Regions from separate parts of the Streptomyces sp. NBC_00442 genome, predicted to be linked through region 1. Evidence: riboswitches for the same ligand, from Rfam matches in the RefSeq annotation. Region 1 holds a riboswitch; each other region holds the start of a gene.
The links. A riboswitch is a leader RNA that binds a small molecule or an ion and turns the genes downstream of it on or off. The one in region 1 is predicted to bind cobalamin.
Positions count from the first base shown of each region.

Region 1 (6,037 bases):
GCCGTCGGTGTAGGTGCGGAGGATGGTCGGGATGCGGACCTCGATGGCCATGGCGTGGGCTCCTGATCGGAAGGGAGAGGCAGGTGGGCGCGGCTCGGGCTCGGGTCCGCGCGCCGCATGTCCTGGGACGTGCGGTGGTGCGTTGGTGCGGGTGGCGACCGCCGCGGTGCGGTGGTGCCGGTCCGGGCGCGCGGCGTCAGACGGCTGCGCGGGCCGTACAGATCGCGCTGGCGAGGCGGCACAGGTCGACGTGCAGCCGCGCCACGAGCAGCAGGGCGGGGCCGCTGCTCGGCGTCTTGTCGCTCACGTCGTTCGAAACCATGGGGTCATCGTATAGATTCCCGGCCCCCTTCCAGGAATGTGATCTCGCATCCTGGACCGATCTTGCTCAGGATGTGGTCAGCCGGGTCGGGGGCCCCGCCGGTGCGCGGTCCCGGCCCCGCCCGGCGGCAGGTAGACGACGGTGGGGGCACCGGTGGCCGGGTGGGCACTCACCTCGGCGTCGACCCCGTAGACCTCGCGCACCAGCTCGGCGGTGAGGACCTCGGCGGGCGGGCCCGTCGCGACGATGCGGCCCGCGGCGAGGACGCAGAGGCGGTCGCAGTAGTACGCGGCGAGGTTCAGGTCGTGCAGCGCGAAGAGGTTGACCGTGCCCAACTCCCTTACCAGGGAAAGGATTTCGAGCTGGTAGCGGATGTCGAGGTGGTTGGTCGGCTCGTCCAGGACGACGACGTCCGGCCGCTGTACGAGGGCTCGGGCGACGAGGGCGCGCTGGCGTTCGCCGCCGGACAGGGACGGGAAGGGGCGGGCGGCGAGGTCCGCGATGCCGACGCGGGCGAGCGCGTCGCGGACGAGGGCGCCGTCGGCGGCGGTGTCGGCCTCCCAGAAGCGGTGGTGCGGGGAGCGGCCCATGGCGACGATCTCGCGCACGCTCAGCTCGATGCCGCCTGCCTCGGCGTCCTGCGGGACGGTCGCGATGCGGCGGGCGCGGGCCTTGGCGGGCAGGGCGTGCAGGTCGGCGCCGTCGAGCAGGACGCGTCCCGCGGTGGGGCGCAGGGTCGCGTAGACGCAGCGCAGCAGGGTGGTCTTGCCGCTGCCGTTGGGGCCGACCAGGCCGATGGTCTCGCCGTCGGCGGCCTCCAGGGTGATGTCGTGGAGCAGGGTGCGGCCCCGGGGCGTGGTGTACGCGAGCGACTCGGCGCGCAGGGTCGTCATGCGGGGCCGCCTTCCGCGCGGGCGCCGCGGCCGCGCAGCATCCACAGGAAGAACGGGCCTCCGGTGAGCGCGGTGAGCACGCCGACGGGGATGTCCTGCGGGGCGGCGACGGTGCGGGCGGCGAGGTCGGCGACGACGAGGAAGGCGGCGCCGCCGAGTGCCGCGACGGGCAGGAGGGTGCGGTGGGCGGCGCCGGCCACCATGCGGGCGGCGTGCGGAACCATCAGGCCGACGAAGCCGATCGCCCCGGTGTACGCGACGAGGGCGCCGGTGAGCAGCGAGGTGAGCACGAAGGCGGAGGCGCGGAAGCGGCCCGCGTCGAGGCCGAGGACGGTGGCGCCCTCCTCGCCGACGAGCAGCAGGTCCAGGGGGCGGGCCAGGGCGATCAGGACGAGGGTGCCGATCGTGAGGGCGGCGGCGGGCAGGGCGAGCATGTCCCAGCGGGCGCCGCCGAGTCCGCCGAGCGTCCAGTGCAGGACTTCCTGTACGTGTTCGGCGCGGGCGGAGGTGACGAGGATCAGGCTGGTGAGCGCGGACAGGACGTAGGAGACGGCGACCCCGGCGAGGACGAGACGGCCGCCCGTCATGGATCCGGCGCGTCCGGCCAGGGCGTACACGAGGAGGAGCGCGGCCAGCGCCCCCGCGAACGCGGCGGCCGGGAGGGCGATGGTGGTGGCCGCCCCGGCCCCCGCGCCGAGCACGATCACGGCGACGGCCCCGGCGGAGGCGCCGCTGGAGACGCCGAGCAGGAAGGGGTCGGCGAGCGGATTGCGCACCAGGGCCTGGAGGACGGTCCCGATGACGGCGAGCCCGGCTCCGGTGACGGCGCCGAGCACCACGCGGGGCGCCCTGACCTCCAGGACGATCGTGCGGTACGGGCCGGGTTCGGCGGCGCCGGTGACGATGGCCAGTACGTCGCCGGCCGGTATCCGCACCGAGCCGAGCGCGAGCCCGGCGGTCGCCGCGGCCAGCAGCACGAGGGCAAGGCCCGCGAGGAGGAGGGAGTAGCGCGTGCGCGGGGTCACTCCCCCGTCCCCGCCCGCAGCTGCGTCGCCAGCTTGGTCACCGCGTCCGGTGCCCGGACGCCCGTGACCATGTCGGACAGGGGCAGGACGGCGAAGCTGTTGTTCTTGACGGCGGGGACGGACGCGAGGGCCGGGTCGTCGCGCAGGCGCTTCTTCTTGGCTTCCGCGCTCGTGCCCCCGTAGTCGAGGATCAGGATGGTCTCGGGGGCGCGGGCCACCACGTTCTCCCAGCTCGCGTCGCCGAAGGACGTCGTGCTCAGGTCGTCCGCGAAGACGTTGCGGCCGCCCGCCCGCGTCACGATGTCGTTGCCGATGCCCTTGCCGCCGACCGTGAACGCCGTCTTGTCGCCGCTGTCGTAGACGAACACCGGGACGGGCTCCGCGCCCTCGCGGGCCGTGCGGGTGCGTGCGTTGGTGGCCTGGGCCGACGTCACCCACGACTCGGCCCGGTCGGCCACCCCGAAGGTCCGGCCGACCTCGCGGACCTCCCGGTACACGTCGTCCATCGTGGTCGCCGCGCCGTGCGGGCAGTTCTCCACGTTGAGGCGGGAGGTGATGCCGCTCTTGGCGAGGGCCTCGCGTCCGCGGCCCTCGCTCGCCGCGAACGCGGAGGCGTAGCCGCCGTAGACGAAGTCCGGGTTCACCGAGAGGAGCTTCTCGTACGAGGGGTACTCGGCGGCCAGGACGGGGACCGAGCGGTAGTCCGCCGCGTACCTCGGCAGGACCTCGTCGTCCATGTAGGCGGTCGCGGCGAGGGACTTGGCGAGGCCCAGCTCCAGCATCACTTCCGTGGCGTGCTGGTTCATCGTCACCGCCCGCTTCGGGGGCGCGGTGTACGTCGTCGTGACGCCGCAGTTGGTGACCGTGTACGGGAAGCCGGGGGCGGAGCCGCCCGCGGCCTCGGGCTGCGCGCGCGTCGTGCACGCGGCGAGCGGGAACAGCAGGGCGGCGGCGAGTGCCGCGCGGCGCCAGAGCATGGCCGGGCTCCTCCAAGGGGATTCCGCGTCCCCTGTCGACGGGAGAAGGCGGCAGGCCAGTTCCTGGCTTCCCGCACCGAGGAGCTCGGTGCGGGTCACAGTGGCGGGACCGTGCCGGATTCACACCGGCTTCCTGGGCCCTGCCGCCCAATGATCGAAAGTGCGTACGGCCAGTATGCCCGGGATTCGTCCGTACGCGTATTCGTCAGTACGCCTCTACGACCCTTACATCTTCCTCCGTGATCACGCCGTCCACGATGCGGTACGAGCGGAACTGGAACTCCCCGGCCCCGTCCGTGTCCGCCGTCGACACCAGGACGTAGTGCGCGCCGGGCTCGTTGGCGTACGTCACGTCGGTGCGCGAGGGGTAGGCCTCGGTCGCGGTGTGGGAGTGGTAGACGATCACCGGCTCCTCGTCGCGGTCGTCGAGGTCGCGGTAGAGCTTGAGGAGGTCCTGCGAGTCGAACTCGTAGAACGTGGGCGAGCGGGCCGCGTTGAGCATCGGGATGAAGCGCTCGGGGCGGCCGGTGCCGGCCGGGCCCGCGACCACACCGCACGCCTCGTCGGGGTGGTCGGCGCGGGCGTGCGCGACGAGCTGGTCGTACAGGGCCTGGGTGATGGTCAGCATGTCGGCAAGAATAAGCATGCGGGCCGTTCCGTATCGAGGTGCGATACGGAACGGCCCGCATGGTGAGAAGACGCAGGTCAGAGGAGCTGAAGAACAGGGGCGGCGAAGAGCCTCAGCTGCGCTTGGCGAACGCCTTGTTCTCGGGGTTCTTGGCCTTCAGGACCAGGTAGGAGACGCCAAGGATCAGGGCCCACAACGGCGCGCAGAACAGCGAGACGCGGGAGTCCTTGTCGATGCCCATCATCACGATGACCATGCCGATGAAGAGCAGCGCGAACCAGCTGGTGTACGGGGCGCCGGGGGCGCGGAAGCCGGACTTCGGCAGTTCGCCGCGGTCGGACTTGGCGCGGTAGCGGATCTGGCAGACCAGGATCATGATCCAGGCCCACATGCCGGAGATGGTGGCGAAGGAGACCACGTAGTCGAAGGCCTTGCCGGGCGCCACATAGTTGATCCACACGCCGACCAGCATGAGCGCCGCGGAGACCGAGGTGCCGACGAGCGGGGTGCCGCTCCTGGTGAGCTTGGTGAAGACCTTCGGGCCCTGGCCGTTGAGCGCGAGGTCGCGCAGCATGCGGCCGGTGGAGTACATGCCCGAGTTGCAGGAGGACAGGGCCGCGGTCAGGACGACGAAGTTGACGATCGCCGCGCCGATGCCGAGGCCCATCTTCTGGAAGGCGGCGACGAAGGGGCTCACGCCCGGCTGGAACTCGTGCCACGGGACGACCGAGAGGATCATGATCAGGGCGCCGATGTAGAAGACGGCGATGCGCCACGGCACGGTGTTGATGGCCTTGGGCAGGGTCTTCTCGGGGTCCTTGGACTCGCCCGCGGTCACGCCGACCAGTTCGACGGCGAGGAAGGCGAACATCACGATCTGGAGCGTCATCAGCGTGCCGCCGATGCCCTTGGGGAAGAACCCGTGGTCGTTCCAGAGGTTGGCGACGGTGGCGGTGTCCGCGGCGTCCGAGAAGCCGACGGTCAGGATGCCGGCGCAGATCAGGATCATGCCGACGATGGCGGTGACCTTGACCATGGAGAACCAGAACTCCAGCTCACCGAAGAGCTTCACGGAGATGAGGTTCACGGCGTACAGGATGAGCGTGAAGATCAGCGCGTAGGCCCATTGCGGGAAGCTCTTGTGGGTCCAGAAGGACATGTACTGGGCGGCCGCGGTGACTTCGGTGATGCCGGTGACGACCCAGAAGAGCCAGTACGTCCAGCCGGTCACGAAGCCCCAGAAGGGGCCGACGAACTCGCGGGCGTACTCCGAGAAGGAGCCCGACACCGGGCGGTACATGAGCAGCTCGCCGAGGGCGCGCATGATGAAGAAGATGACCAGGCCCGCGATGGCGTAGGCCAGGATGAGGCTGGGGCCGGCCTTCGAGATGGCCTTGCCCGCGCCGAGGAAGAGGCCGGTGCCGATGGCACCGCCGATCGCGATCATCTGGATCTGCCGGGCCCCGAGGCCCCGCTGGTATCCCTCGCCCGAGCTGTCGCCCGGAGCCTGGGCGGTCCCCGCGGCCTCAATGCCGGCAGGACGGTCTCCGTGCTGGTCGACCTGCGCTGAGGTCATGGTGGTGCGCCTTTCTCCATGCTGACCCGTCCGCCTCGGTCACGAAGCGTCGGATCAGGTCCTGATCCCCCCGGATGTGGATGGAGTGCCACCGGCGGTCTGCCGGTCGAAGCGCCCCCGGGAACATGGGTGGCGTCCCCGGGTGGTCGTGAAGATTTATCACGGCCTTATGGGTGATCCCCAGCGAGCTTTGTGGCGCAGACCACAGGAAGAAGCGGACAAAGGTCCGTCAATATGACAAAGCAGGTCGATGTGGTAACAGGATCGTTATCTGGATTTGAGCGTCCGCTGAGCGAACGCCCCTCAACCGGTCGATCGCTCAGGGCATGAGCGTTTCGATGAGTGTTTCCTGCAACACACCCAGCCACAGATAGGCCATCACCATCGGCTTGCGCGGGTCGTCGTCCGGCAGCCGGTACAGCTCGCCGCTCTCGTCCTCGTCGGTGATGTCGAGCCGGGTGGCGATCGTCAGGCGCAGGTCGTTGAGCGCGCCCAGCCACTGCCGCGCGTCCTCGGAGGTCAGCTTCAGGACGGCCCCGCCGTCGCCCTTGGGCGTCAGGGCATCGAGGCCGTGCACGACCGCGAGGGCGTCGCCGCGCTTGCGCGCGCGCAGGTC
Region 1 covers NZ_CP107918.1:4,810,270-4,816,306, reverse strand. Annotated here, with positions in the region: gene OG432_RS21480 (MoaD/ThiS family protein) at 1-51, opposite strand, end outside; gene OG432_RS21475 (putative leader peptide) at 197-322, opposite strand; gene OG432_RS21470 (ABC transporter ATP-binding protein) at 400-1,215, opposite strand; gene OG432_RS21465 (FecCD family ABC transporter permease) at 1,212-2,240, opposite strand; gene OG432_RS21460 (ABC transporter substrate-binding protein) at 2,237-3,217, opposite strand; adenosylcobalamin (AdoCbl) riboswitch at 3,225-3,377, opposite strand; gene OG432_RS21455 (M67 family metallopeptidase) at 3,423-3,845, opposite strand; gene OG432_RS21450 (amino acid permease) at 3,958-5,421, opposite strand; gene OG432_RS21445 (DUF2017 domain-containing protein) at 5,741-6,037, opposite strand, start outside.

Region 2 (6,037 bases), 2.4 Mb from region 1:
TGCTCCGCGAGCTCACGGGCGACCTGCATGTGCGAGCGGGCGGCTTCGAGGCTGATGACATCGGCGTCGAGGTCGTCGATGGCCTGGACGATGTCGCCGAACTCGGCGTAGCACATGTGCGTGTGGATCTGGGTGTCCGGCCGGACCCCGGACGTACTGAGGCGGAACGCCTCGGTGGCCCAGGCCAGATAGGCGGGGTGGTCGGCGGAGCGCAGCGGCAGGGTCTCGCGGAGCGCGGGTTCGTCGACCTGGATCACCGAAGTGCCCGCCGCCTCAAGGTCGTCGACCTCGTCCCGCAGGGCGAGCGCGACCTGACGGGCTGTGTCGCCGAGCGGCTGGTCGTCGCGGACGAAGGACCAGGCGAGCATCGTGACGGGGCCCGTGAGCATGCCCTTGACCGGACGGTCGGTGAGGGACTGGGCGTAGGACGTCCAGCGGACCGTCATCGGCTCGGGGCGGGAGATGTCGCCGGCCAGGACCGGCGGGCGGACGTAGCGGGTGCCGTACGACTGGACCCAGCCGTGCTGGGTGGCGAGGTAGCCGGTGAGCTGCTCGGCGAAGTACTGCACCATGTCGTTGCGTTCGGGCTCGCCGTGCACGAGGACGTCGATGCCGGTCTTCTCCTGGAAGGAGATCACGTCACCGATCTCGGCCTTGATGCGCTCCTCGTAGCCGGCCGTGCCGATGCGTCCGGTCCGCAGGTCGGCGCGGGCCGTGCGCAGCTCCGTGGTCTGGGGGAACGAGCCGATGGTGGTGGTCGGCAGCAGGGGAAGGCCCAGGTGGGCGCGCTGGGCCGCGGCGCGTTCGGAGTACGGCTGGGAGCGGCGGGCGTCGGCGTCCGTCACGGCCTGGGAGCGGGCGCGTACCGCCGGGTCCCGCGTGATGGGCGAGGCCGCCCGGGACGCCAGGTCGGCGCGGTTCGCGGCGAGTTCGGCCGTGATGCTGTCGGTGCCCCGGGAGATTCCCCTGGCGAGGGTGACGATTTCGGCGGTCTTCTGCCGGGCGAAGGCGAGCCAGCGCAGGATCTGCGGCTCGATGTCCCGCTCTGCGGCGGCGTCGAGCGGGACGTGGAGCAGGGAGGACGACGCGGCGACGTCGACCCGGTCGGCGAGCCCGAGGAGGGTGCCGAGGGTGGACAGCGACTTCTGCAGGTCGTTGATCCAGATGTTGCGTCCGTCGACGACGCCGGCGACGAGCCGCTTGCCCGGAAGCCCGCCGACGGCGGCCAGGGCGTCCAGGTTGGCCGCGGCCGAGTCCGTGAAGTCGAGGGCGAGGCCTTCGACCGGCGCCTTGGCAAGCACCGGCAGGGCTTCACCGAGCTGGTCGAAGTAGGAGGCCACGAGCAGCTTGGGCCGGTCGGTGAGGGTGCCCAGTTCGCGGTAGGTCCGCTCGGCGGCGTTCAGCTCGGCGGGGGTGCGGTCCTGGACAAGGGCGGGCTCGTCGACCTGTACCCACTCGGCGCCGGCGGCGCGCAGGTCGGCGAGGACCTCGGCGTACACGGGCAGCAGCCGGTCTAGGAGGGTGAGCGGTTCGAAGTCGGCGGCGACGCCGGGAGCGGGCTTGGCGAGCAGGAGATACGTGACGGGACCGACAAGGACGGGCCGCGCGGTGAGACCCAGGGCAAGGGCTTCCTCGAGCTCGGCGACCTGCTTGGCGCAGTTCGCGGCGAAGACGGTGTCGGGCCCCAACTCCGGTACCAGATAGTGGTAGTTGGTGTCGAACCACTTGGTCATTTCGAGCGGCGCGACGTCCTGGGTGCCGCGCGCCATGGCGAAGTAGCCGTCGAGCGCGTCGGCGTCGACCGCGGTGCGGTGCCGCTCGGGGATCGCCCCCACCATGACCGTGGTGTCGAGGACGTGGTCGTAGTACGAGAAGTCGCCGGTCGGCACCTCGTGGATGCCGGCGTCGGCGAGCTGTCGCCAGGTGCCGCGCCTGAGCTCGGCCGCGGTGTCGCGGAGGGCGTCGGCGCTGACGCGGCCCTTCCAGTAGCCCTCGATGGCCTTCTTCAGTTCACGGTTGCGGCCCTGACGGGGGTAGCCGTAAACGGTGGCCCGTGCTGCCGCGGCTGCGGTCTTGGTGGTCACGCGGATCTCCTTCGAGAGACGTATCCGTGAGATCCCGGAGACGGCCGCGGCAAGAAGAGGAGTGGCACACCGGCGGACCGACCTCGCGCGATGCGGCGACACGGTCGTCCGTTCGATATGTACGCCGACCCGCCCACGAGGTCACCGGGACATCCGCACACGCGTAGGGCGTGCGCGGACAGTTGGCAGGTCTTCGGACTCGCGGGCACGCCCTCCCCTTCCGGAGGACACCTACTGGCCGTCGCTTCCCAGGCCCGGTATCTCGGACCCAGTGCGTATGACGGCGGTCGTTCCCGCTCACCGCTGCGGGGCAGTCCCGGATTCGCACCGGGTTCCCTCTTGCGACGCATCCCGCCTGGCGGACGGGGCGAACCAGCTGTGGGGCCACCCTAAGACGCTCACGATCGGGGTGTGACGACGTGTCCGGCATCCGGATCGTGAAATGAGACACGTTTCGGGCCCACACCGTTCACGACCGGGGCCCTTCGGCTCCGGGCGGGGCCGCCCGGAGCCAGCCGCCCGGGTTACGGCGAGGGGGAGCGCTGCGGGGAGCGCAGGACGAGCAGGGTGATCTCGCTGGGGGCGAAGACGCGGAACGGCGGACCCCAGAAGCCGGTCCCGCGGCTGGTGTAGAGGAGCGTGCGGGCGCCGTGGCGGCTGAGGCCGGCGAGGGCGGGCTGGTCGATGCGGACCAAGTGGTGGAAGGGCCAGATCTGGCCGCCGTGAGTGTGCCCGGAGAGCTGGAGGTCGACGCCGTCGGCCGCCGCCCGGTCCACGAACTTGGGCTGGTGGGCCAGGAGCAGGACGGGGTGGCGGGGATCCGCGCCGCGCAGGGCTCCGGCGAGGTGGGCGCGGTGGCCGGCGAGGCCGGAGGACTGCGCGGTGACGTCGTCCACGCCGGCGACCACGAGGGTGTCGCCACCGCGTTCGAGCAGCAGATGCCGGTTGCGCAGCGGCTCCCAGCCCAGCTCGTCCATCAGGTCGACCCAGCCCTGGGCCCCGCTGTAGTACTCGTGGTTGCCGGTGACGTAGACCCGGGCCCGGGTGGCCCGGACGGTGCCGAGCGGGGCGGCCTGGGCGCGGCGGCGTTCGGCCGTGCCGTCGGCGATGTCCCCGGTGTGGCAGACCAGGTCGGCCTCCAGCGCGTTCACCCTCTCGCAGACCCGCGCCGACCAGCGGGCTCGGTCGAGCGGGCCGTAATGGGTGTCGGTGACGAGGACGACGCGCGTGCCGTCGAGGCCCGCGCCCAGGCGGGGGAGCGGTACGTCGAGGCGGCGTACCCGTGGCACCCGGCGGGCCTCGACGTACCCCCAGGCGAGCAGCACGGCGGCCGTGCCGAGGACCACCCAGGTGATGACCCGGGCCCGGTCCTGCCCGTCGCCGCCGGTCGCGATCAGGACGAGCCGCAGCAGACCGCCGAGCAGGACCGACCACGTGAACACGACCCAGGCGACGCCCAGCAGGGTGTCCCCGACGATCGCCGCCCAGTCCTGCTGCCGCCGGCCGTGACCGCGCATCATCGCGAGCGGCATGCCGAAGAGGCCGAGGAAGAACACGGCGGTGCCGGCCAGCGTGACGGGAAGCGGCCAGTGCTGGCCGGCGTGGAGAAGCAGCCAGCAGGGGACGGCCCACAGCAGAACAGGGGCGATCAGGGGGAGCAGGCGCATCAGGCGGTGCAGCCGGCTCGGCCGCGTCCCGTGCGCCGCGCCGTCGGCGGATCGGGACTCGCTGGTGTCGGTCACGCTTCCCCTTCTCCATCGACCGGGCTCACATCGACCGGGCTCACATCGACCGGGCTCATATCGGCCGGGCTCATATCGACCGGACTCATATCGGCCGGGCTCACCTTGATCCGGCTGTCGTCGGGCGCACTGTATCCGGTCGCCTTCGGGCCGGTCGGGCGGCCAGCACCGCCGCGAGGCCCTCTTGCAGATCCTTGACGAAATACTCGGGAACCTCCAGCGAGGGGAAATGCCCCCCGTGTTCGGGCGCCGTCCATCGGACGATCTGTCGGTACCGCTCCTGTGCCCAGGGACGCGGGCACTTCTCGATGTCACGGGGATACATGGTGATGGCCGACGGGACATCCACCCGGAGTTCGGGGTCCAGCGAGTCATGGCTCTCGTAGTAGATGCGCGCCGCCGACGCGCCGGTCCGCGTCAGCCAGTACAGGGTGACGTCGTCCAGCACGCTGTCCAGGGACAGCGTCTCGAACGGGCTGTCCCCGGTGTCCGACCACTCGGCGACCTTGTCGAGAATCCAGGCGAGGAGCCCGACCGGCGAGTCCACGAGCGAGTAGCCGATGGTCTGTGGCCGGGTCGCCTGCTGCTTCGCGTATGCCGCGCGGTGGCGCCAGAAGTGGCGGGTCTCCTCGGCCCACGCGCGCTCGCCCGCCGTGAGCCCGTCCGTGGTCGAACCGGGCGGCGCCTGCGCGAACGTGGTGTGGATGCCGAGCACGTGGGCCGGGAACCTGCCGCCGAGCACCGTGGTGATGTTGCCTCCCCAGTCGCCGCCGTGGGCCAGGAACTCGCCGTAGCCGAGCCGTCCCATCAGCTCCACCCACGCGGCCGCGATCCTTTCGGTCCCCCACCCGGTGGCGGCCGGTTTGTCGCTGTAGCCGAAGCCGGGCAGGGAGGGGACCACGACGTGGAACGCCGGCGCGTCCGCGTCCCGCGGATCCGCCAGCTCGTCCACCACCTCGGTGAACTCGGCAATGCTGCCCGGCCAGCCGTGGGTCAGGACCAGAGGAGTGGCATCCGCGCGCGCGGACCGGCGGTGCAGGAAGTGGATTCCCAGACCGTCGACGGTCGTACGGAACTGGCCGATCCGGGCGAGGCGCGCTTCGAAGGCCCGCCAGTCGTAACCGGTCCGCCAGTAGTTCACGACCTCGACGAGGTCGGCGAGCGGAACGCCCTGATCCCATCGGCGAGGGCCGGGCGCGGCGCCCACGACCGTCTCGGCCTCCGGCAGCCGCGCCGCGGCAAGTCGCGCGCGCAGATCGTCGAGGTCGGCGTCCGTCGCGCGGGCTTCAAACGCCTGCACGTCGCTGTGTGTACGGGGCATCGGACCTCCTGGCCGTCGTGGAACCGGCTGCCGCCCGTCGGGAACCGGCTAAGACGGTTCTAACAAGGATCTGGGCCTGCGCGCAACCCGCTAAGGTGGTTCCATGCGTGCTGAGTTTCCTGACTTCCGCCTCGGTAGCGTGCTGGCGACCAGCTTCACGGGGACTCTCTCGGAGCGTCACGGCAACGCTGTGGAGCGCATTCCCACGCCGCGTCGACTCGTCGACTGGCTGGCGGTGAGCGGCCTCGCCGTGGACTCCTGCACCCCCGCCCAGCTCGACCTCGCCCGGGAGTTGAGGGAGTCGATCCACGCCGCCGCGACGGCGGCCGCCGCCCAGGACGCCTTTCCCGAGTCGGCGGTCCAGGTCATCAATGACCGCAGCGCCCAGGGCCGGGCCGCGGCCGTCCTGACGCCCGGGGGCGAGCGGCGATGGCGGCTCGGTTCGGCCTCCCGCGTGGACGGCACCTCCCGCGTGGAGGACGCACTCGGCGTGATCGCCGCCGACGCGATCGGCATCCTCGCCGGCGAACGGGACGGAAGGCTGGCGTTGTGCGCATCGCCCACCTGCCGAGCCGCGTTCTTCGACACCAGCCAGAGCCGCACCCGCAAATGGTGCGACATGAACACGTGCGGGAACCGTCAGAAGAAGGCGCGATTCCTTGCCAACCAGAGCAAGAACCCAGATCGGGGGAGTGATCGTTCGTGAGGGGGATCGCTTCACATCACAACCGGGAGAATCCATGACCGTGAGCAAGAACATCAACAACCCCGTGGGCATGGGCGGAGGCCAGCGCAAGAGGCTGTCCCGAGCCGAACGGCAGAACAACGGCCCGCACCGTAACCTCGACCGCCAGGGTGCCGCCGACCAGAAGGCCGAGCTGGTGCGCAAG
Region 2 covers NZ_CP107918.1:7,218,971-7,225,007, forward strand. Annotated here, with positions in the region: gene metE (5-methyltetrahydropteroyltriglutamate--homocysteine S-methyltransferase) at 1-2,084, opposite strand, end outside; cobalamin riboswitch at 2,252-2,476, opposite strand; gene OG432_RS32480 (metallophosphoesterase) at 2,609-3,826, opposite strand; gene OG432_RS32485 (epoxide hydrolase family protein) at 3,927-5,147, opposite strand; gene OG432_RS32490 (CGNR zinc finger domain-containing protein) at 5,251-5,853, shown strand; gene OG432_RS32495 (DUF6243 family protein) at 5,888-6,037, shown strand, end outside.
Region 2: another riboswitch for cobalamin. It lies ahead of metE (5-methyltetrahydropteroyltriglutamate--homocysteine S-methyltransferase); the one in region 1 lies ahead of OG432_RS21460 (ABC transporter substrate-binding protein).

Region 3 (6,037 bases), 890 kb from region 1:
CCGGCGGCCAGGCAGTGGTCCAGGTGCTTCTCGACGATGTCGCGGCCGAAGATCTCGTCCGATCCGACACCGCAGTAGTAGCCGCCCTGCGCGGCCGGGAAGCCGTTCACGGGGAAACCGAGCGGGCGGGCGCCGTCGAAGAACGTGTACTCCTGCTCGATGCCGAAGATCGCCTCCTGCGCCGTGAACTGCTCGGCCACGGGGCGCAGCAGCGCGCGGGTGTTGGACTCGTGCGGCGTCCCGTCGATGTCGAAGACCTCACACAGGACGAGGATGTTCTCACCGCCACGGATGGGGTCCGGGCAGGAGAAGACGGGCTTCAGGACCCGGTCCGACGCGTGCCCCTCGGCCTGGTTCGTGCTGGACCCGTCGAAGCCCCACAGCGGCAGCTCGGAGACGCCGGCCGGCGAACCGCCCATGATCTTCGTCTTGGAGCGGAGCTTGGCGGTCGGCTCGGTGCCGTCGATCCAGATGTACTCGGCCTTGAACGTCACGGAAGCCATCCTTTGCGGGAGCTGCGGGGTGTCGGCGCGCTGCCACGCTGCGGCGCTGCTGTACGCCCGGCAGACTCACACCTCGAAATTTCCCGCCCGTTGCCCGTTTGTGAACCCGGTGTTACCTGGGGGCCTCCGGAACCATGAAACGGCCCATGCCTCTGCGGTTCCTCCGAGAGCGGCCCCCGGCCCCTCGGCGGTTCGTCCCAAGAGGCGTCGGGAAAGGGCCGTTCACCCCGGCCCTGCCCCGCCCCGCCGCGACATGGTCCCGTTCGTATACCGCGAACCGTGGCGCGTCGTACGGACGCACGGGCCGTGGCCGTCCCTCGTGGCCCGGATGCCGCTCGGGGCAGACTGGTCCGCATGAACCAGATCGCCGGAACCCCCCGCATCGGCCTCCTCGGCACCGGCCCCTGGGCCGTCGCCACCCACGCACCGGCGCTCGCCGCACACCCCGGCGTCGACTTCGCCGGCGTGTGGGGGCGCCGGCCGGAGGCCGCGGCCGCCGTCGCGCGCGAGCACGGGGTGGCGGTGTACGAGGACCCGGACGCGCTGTTCGCGGACTGCGACGCCGTCGCGTTCGCGCTGCCGCCGGACGTGCAGGCGCCGCTCGCGGTCAGGGCCGCAGCGGCCGGCTGTCATCTGCTCCTGGACAAGCCGGTCGCCACCGACGTGGCCGGCGCCCGCGCGGTGGCGGACGCGGCCGAGCGGGCCCAGGTCGCCTCCGTCGTGTTCTTCACGCTGCGCTTCGCGAAGGAGACCGCGGCCTGGGTGGCCCAACAGGCCGACACGCCGGGGTGGTTCACCGGGCGCGCCCGGTGGTACGGGTCCCTGTTCACGCCGGGCGCCGAGCGCAGCCCGTACGCCGCCTCGCCCTGGCGGGGTGAGAAGGGCGCGCTCTGGGACGTCGGTCCGCACGCCCTTGCCGTGCTCGCCGGGGTGCTCGGCGAGGTGACCGCCCTGACGGCGGCGGCCGGGCCCGGCGACACCGCGCATCTGATCCTGCGGCACGCCTCGGGCACCTCCAGCACCGCCGACCTCAGCTTCACCGCGCCGCCGGCCGCCGCGGGCGTCGAGGTGGAGCTGCTCGGCGAGGGCGGCGCCGCGAGGATGCCGGAGTGGGGTGGTGCGCTCGACGCGTTCGGCGCCGCGATCGACGCCCTCCTCGAAGCCGCCCGCTCCGGAGCGCCGCACCCGTGCGACGCCCGGTTCGGGGCGCGGATCACCGAGCTGCTCGCCGACGCCGAGGCCCAGCTCGGCCGGGTTTGACGACGGGCCGACTGCCGTGTGGGACAGGCTACTTGCGCGTCAGCGCGTCCCGTACGGCGTCGTCGGTGCGGCCCACCACGGCCGTGCCGTCGTCCGCCGTGATGATCGGGCGCTGGATCAGCTTGGGGTGCTCGGCGAGCGCCGTCACCCAGCGCTCGCGGGCATCCGCGTCTCGCGGCCAGTCCTTCAGGCCGAGTTCCTTGGCGGCGGCCTCCTGGGTGCGCGTGATGTCCCAGGGTTCGAGACCGAGCCGGCCGAGGACGGCCCGGATCTCCTCGGGGGAGGGCACGTCTTCGAGGTAGCGGCGCACCGTGTAGTCGGCGCCCTCCGCGTCCAGCAGACTCACCGCGCTGCGGCACTTCGAACAGGCCGGGTTGATCCAGATCTCCATGCCCGCCAGGCTACCCGCGACGCCGCATCAAAGCCCGGCTGGCCAGGGGCGATTGTCAGTGGTCCCCAGTAAAATCGAGGCAGTAAGTGAGGGTTCCCGACCGCCCAGGAGGATGCCCATGACCGCTGCCGTACTGACCTCGCACGCCCCGAAACAGCTGTCCCTCCAGCCCCTCCGCAAGGTGCCGCTGCCCGCCGGGCGTCCGCGTGTGTGGTACGAGTCCCACAACCGGCGTCTGAAGGCCATGCGCCTGGCCATCGCCCTGCTCGACACCGGGGTGTACCGGCCCGAGCAGGCACCCGACCGCACCATACGTACCGTGGCCGCGCTCATCGGCGTACACCAGCCGTCGGAGGCGACCTGCCGGATGGTGCGCGCGCTGATCTACGACGGCCGCTGATCCGTGAAATCGCCCGGCCCCGCTCATGCCGTCGAGGCGTGGCCGGGGTCGGGCCCCGACGTCGTCACCGCGGGCCGGTCCGCGGGCCGGCCCGCATGCCGGTCCGCGTACTGGCCCGCGTACTGGTCGAGGAGGCGTGCGGTCGCCTCGTCCACCAGCCGGTAGCGCACCACCCGTCCCTCCTTCTCCCCAGCGACCGTCCCGGCGGCCCGCAGCAGCCGCAGGGCCTGCGAGACGGCCGGGTCGCGCATGCCCGTCGCCACCGCCAGGTCGGAGACGGCGAGCGGCCCGGTCCGGTGCAGGGCTATCAGCAGCGCGAGCCGATTGGGGTCGGCGAGCAGGGAGAACCGCTCGGCCCAGTCGCGTACGCGCTCGGGGTCGCCGATCGCGGCGATGGCGTCGCAGACCCGGTGGCCGTCGATGATGCGGTGGCCGGCGCGCTCGGCGGGGACGAGATGCATGCCCGCATCTTCGCAGGAGTGGGCCGGAGCGCTCCGTGTGATCTTCGATACCTGCACAGCTGTGCAGCTGTGCGGGCAACTGCGCAGCGTCTAGGGTGACCTGGCCGTGGTGTTCGGGAAGCCGGTGCGAAACCGGAGCGGCCCTCGCCACTGTGATCGGGCTCCCCGTCAAGCCTTTCCGGGGAGCGGCCGTTCCCCTGCGACGCCACTGGCCAGGATCCACCTGGCTGGGAAGGCCGGGGCGGCCGCATCCGCCCGTCAGCCAGGAGACCGGCCGCGGCATCTCACGAAGTGATCCACGAGGTGCTGGAGCGTGACCCTTATGACCCTGTCCACCCGCACGCCTTCCGAGGCGGGCTCCGCCACGCCGACGTTCCGCTGGCGCCGCGAGGACACCGTCCGTACCGGTGCCCTGCTCGCGGTCATAGCCGCCCTGCATGTCGTCGCCTTCGGCATCCTGTTCCTGCTGGTGGCCCCCGCCCACTACGCCGTCGGCACCAAGACGTACGGCATCGGCCTCGGCGTCACCGCCTACACGCTCGGCATGCGGCACGCCTTCGACGCCGACCACATCGCCGCCATCGACAACACCACCCGCAAGCTGATGGCCGACGGCAAGCGCCCGGTCTCCGTGGGCTTCTGGTTCGCGCTCGGCCACTCCAGCGTCGTCGTCGTCATGGCGGGCCTGGTGGCGGGCGGCGCCCACCTCGCGGGCACCCTCATGAACGAGGACTCCAGCACCCACCAGGTCCTCGGTGTCGTCGGCACCACCGCCTCCGGCGGGTTCCTCTACCTCATCGCCGCGCTCAACCTCGTTGCCCTGTTCGGCATTTTGAAGGTGTTCCGCGCGATGCGGGCGGGCGCGTACGACGAGAAGGAACTCGAAGCCCACCTGGACTCGCGGGGGTTCATGAACCGCATCCTGGGCCGCTTCACCAAGTCCATATCCCGGCCGGGCCAGATGTTCCCGCTGGGCTTCCTCTTCGGCCTCGGCTTCGACACCGCCACCGAGGTCACCCTGATGGTGATGGCCGGCACGGGCGCCGCGGCCGGGCTGCCCTGGTACGCCATCCTGTGCCTGCCGCTGCTGTTCGCCGCCGGCATGAGCCTGTTCGACACCCTCGACGGCACGTTCATGAACTTCGCCTACCAGTGGGCGTTCTCCAACCCCGTGCGCAAGGTCTACTACAACCTCACCATCACGGGCCTCTCGATCGCGGTGGCCTTCTTCATCGGCACCATCGAACTGGTCGGGGTCATGCACGAGAAGTTCGACCTCACCGACCCGGTCAGCGGCTGGATCGCCGACCTCGACCTGGACAACGTCGGCTTCGTCATCGTCGGCCTGTTCGTCGTGGTGTGGGCGGCGGCCCTGGCGTACTGGCGGCTGGGCAAGGTGGAGCAGAAGTGGGCGGCTTCGGGGGTGTGAGGCGTCCGTGGGCAGGGCGGGGGTGCCGGGCCCGCTCTCAGCGGCCCTCTCCCGCCGGGCCCGCCCCAACTCCCGCCGCCGGCCCGGCCATGCCGAACGCCCGCCGTCCGTACGCGAGCAACTCCCGTACCGCAGGGCCCTCGTTGGGCTTCCACACGAGGGAGAGGAAGGCAGGCGCGTCGACGTCGTCGATGGCACGGGCGGTGAGCAGGTCGCGGTAGTGCGCGGCCATCGAGTCGCTGAGCACGGCGACACCGAGGCCGCGTGCCGCGAGGCCGGCGATGGCGTCGGCGGCGCTCGCCTGAAGCGCGATCACGGGCTGGACGCCGCGCGCCGCGCAGGCCCGGTCGAAGACCGTACGCAGCCCCGTACCCGGCGGCATGCACACGATCGGGTACGCGCTCAGATCGCTCAGGGCGACCCGGCGCCGCTTCGCCAGCGGATGGCCGGCCGGGACCGCCGCGACCAGCCCCTCCTCGATGATCGTCAGCGAGTCGAGGCCGTCGTGGGCGGCGGTCGACGTCCCGATGAGGGCGAGATCGAGGGTCCCGGCGCGAACCCCGTCGACCAACCGGCCGGAGTTGTCCTCGAGGAGTGAGATCTCCACGCCGGGGTGGGCCCGGTGGAAGGCGGCGAGAGCGTCGAACAGCGGCGTGATGGTGCAGCCGATGACCATCCCGATGCTCAGCCGGCCCCGGATCAGGCCGGTGACCTCGTCCACCGACTGACCGACCGCCGCGGCGGCCAGGAGTGCGGCGCGGGCGTGGTCGAGCGCGGCCCGCCCCGCGGCGGTGAGGGTGGCAGCGCGGGCCGACCGGTCGAACAGCTCGGCACCGAGCTCCCGTTCCAGCTGGCGGATCTGCGCGCTGACGCCGGACTGGCTGATGTGCACCCGCTCGGCGGCCCGCGTGAAGTTCCGCTCCTCGGCGACCGCGACGAAGTATTCGAGCTGTCTCAGATCCATGACTGTGGATTCTACTTCCGATCAGTTCCATCTGTTGGACTTCTGATCGGGACGGGATCAGGCTGGGCAGTGCCGGAACACGAACGAGGGCGAACATGACCGCGGACGTGACCGCCACCGCCACCGTGGACGTGACCGGGAACGTGACCGCTCCGCAACCACAACCGCACGCCCGCAACCCCGACCGCACGCCCGCAACCCCGACCGCCAGGAGGAACCCATGCCGGAGTACACGCCGGAGCACACGCCGGAGTACGAGAAGGCCCTGCGGCCCGAGGACATCACCCGCCTGTTCGTCGAGCGCTCCAACGCCGGTGACGCCGCCGGGGTCGCCGCCCTCTACGAGGAGGACGCGGTCCTCGCCTACCCGCCGGGCAGCCGGACGGAGGGCCGCGAGGCGATCCGTGAGCTGTGGGCGAAGGTCCTCGCCAACCGTCCCCACTTCGAGCAGGAGCAGCCGCTGCCGACGCTGGTCAGCGGCGACATCGCCCTGACGTCGACGCCGCCGAAGGACGGTACGGGCGCCCGCGCCCAGGTGGTCCGCCGCCAGCCCGACGGCAGCTGGCTCCGCGTCCTGGACCAGCCGGAGTTCGTCCCGCCGGAGGGGTGAGCGGGGGCCCGCCGGCCCC
Region 3 covers NZ_CP107918.1:5,704,767-5,710,803, forward strand. Annotated here, with positions in the region: gene glnII (glutamine synthetase) at 1-494, opposite strand, end outside; gene OG432_RS25560 (Gfo/Idh/MocA family protein) at 858-1,763, shown strand; gene OG432_RS25565 (arsenate reductase family protein) at 1,792-2,154, opposite strand; gene OG432_RS25570 (hypothetical protein) at 2,273-2,554, shown strand; partial or broken gene OG432_RS25575 (ArsR/SmtB family transcription factor) at 2,677-3,015, opposite strand; cobalamin riboswitch at 3,106-3,308, shown strand; gene OG432_RS25580 (HoxN/HupN/NixA family nickel/cobalt transporter) at 3,338-4,444, shown strand; gene OG432_RS25585 (LysR family transcriptional regulator) at 4,482-5,408, opposite strand; gene OG432_RS25590 (YybH family protein) at 5,629-6,018, shown strand.
Region 3: another riboswitch for cobalamin. It lies ahead of OG432_RS25580 (HoxN/HupN/NixA family nickel/cobalt transporter); the one in region 1 lies ahead of OG432_RS21460 (ABC transporter substrate-binding protein).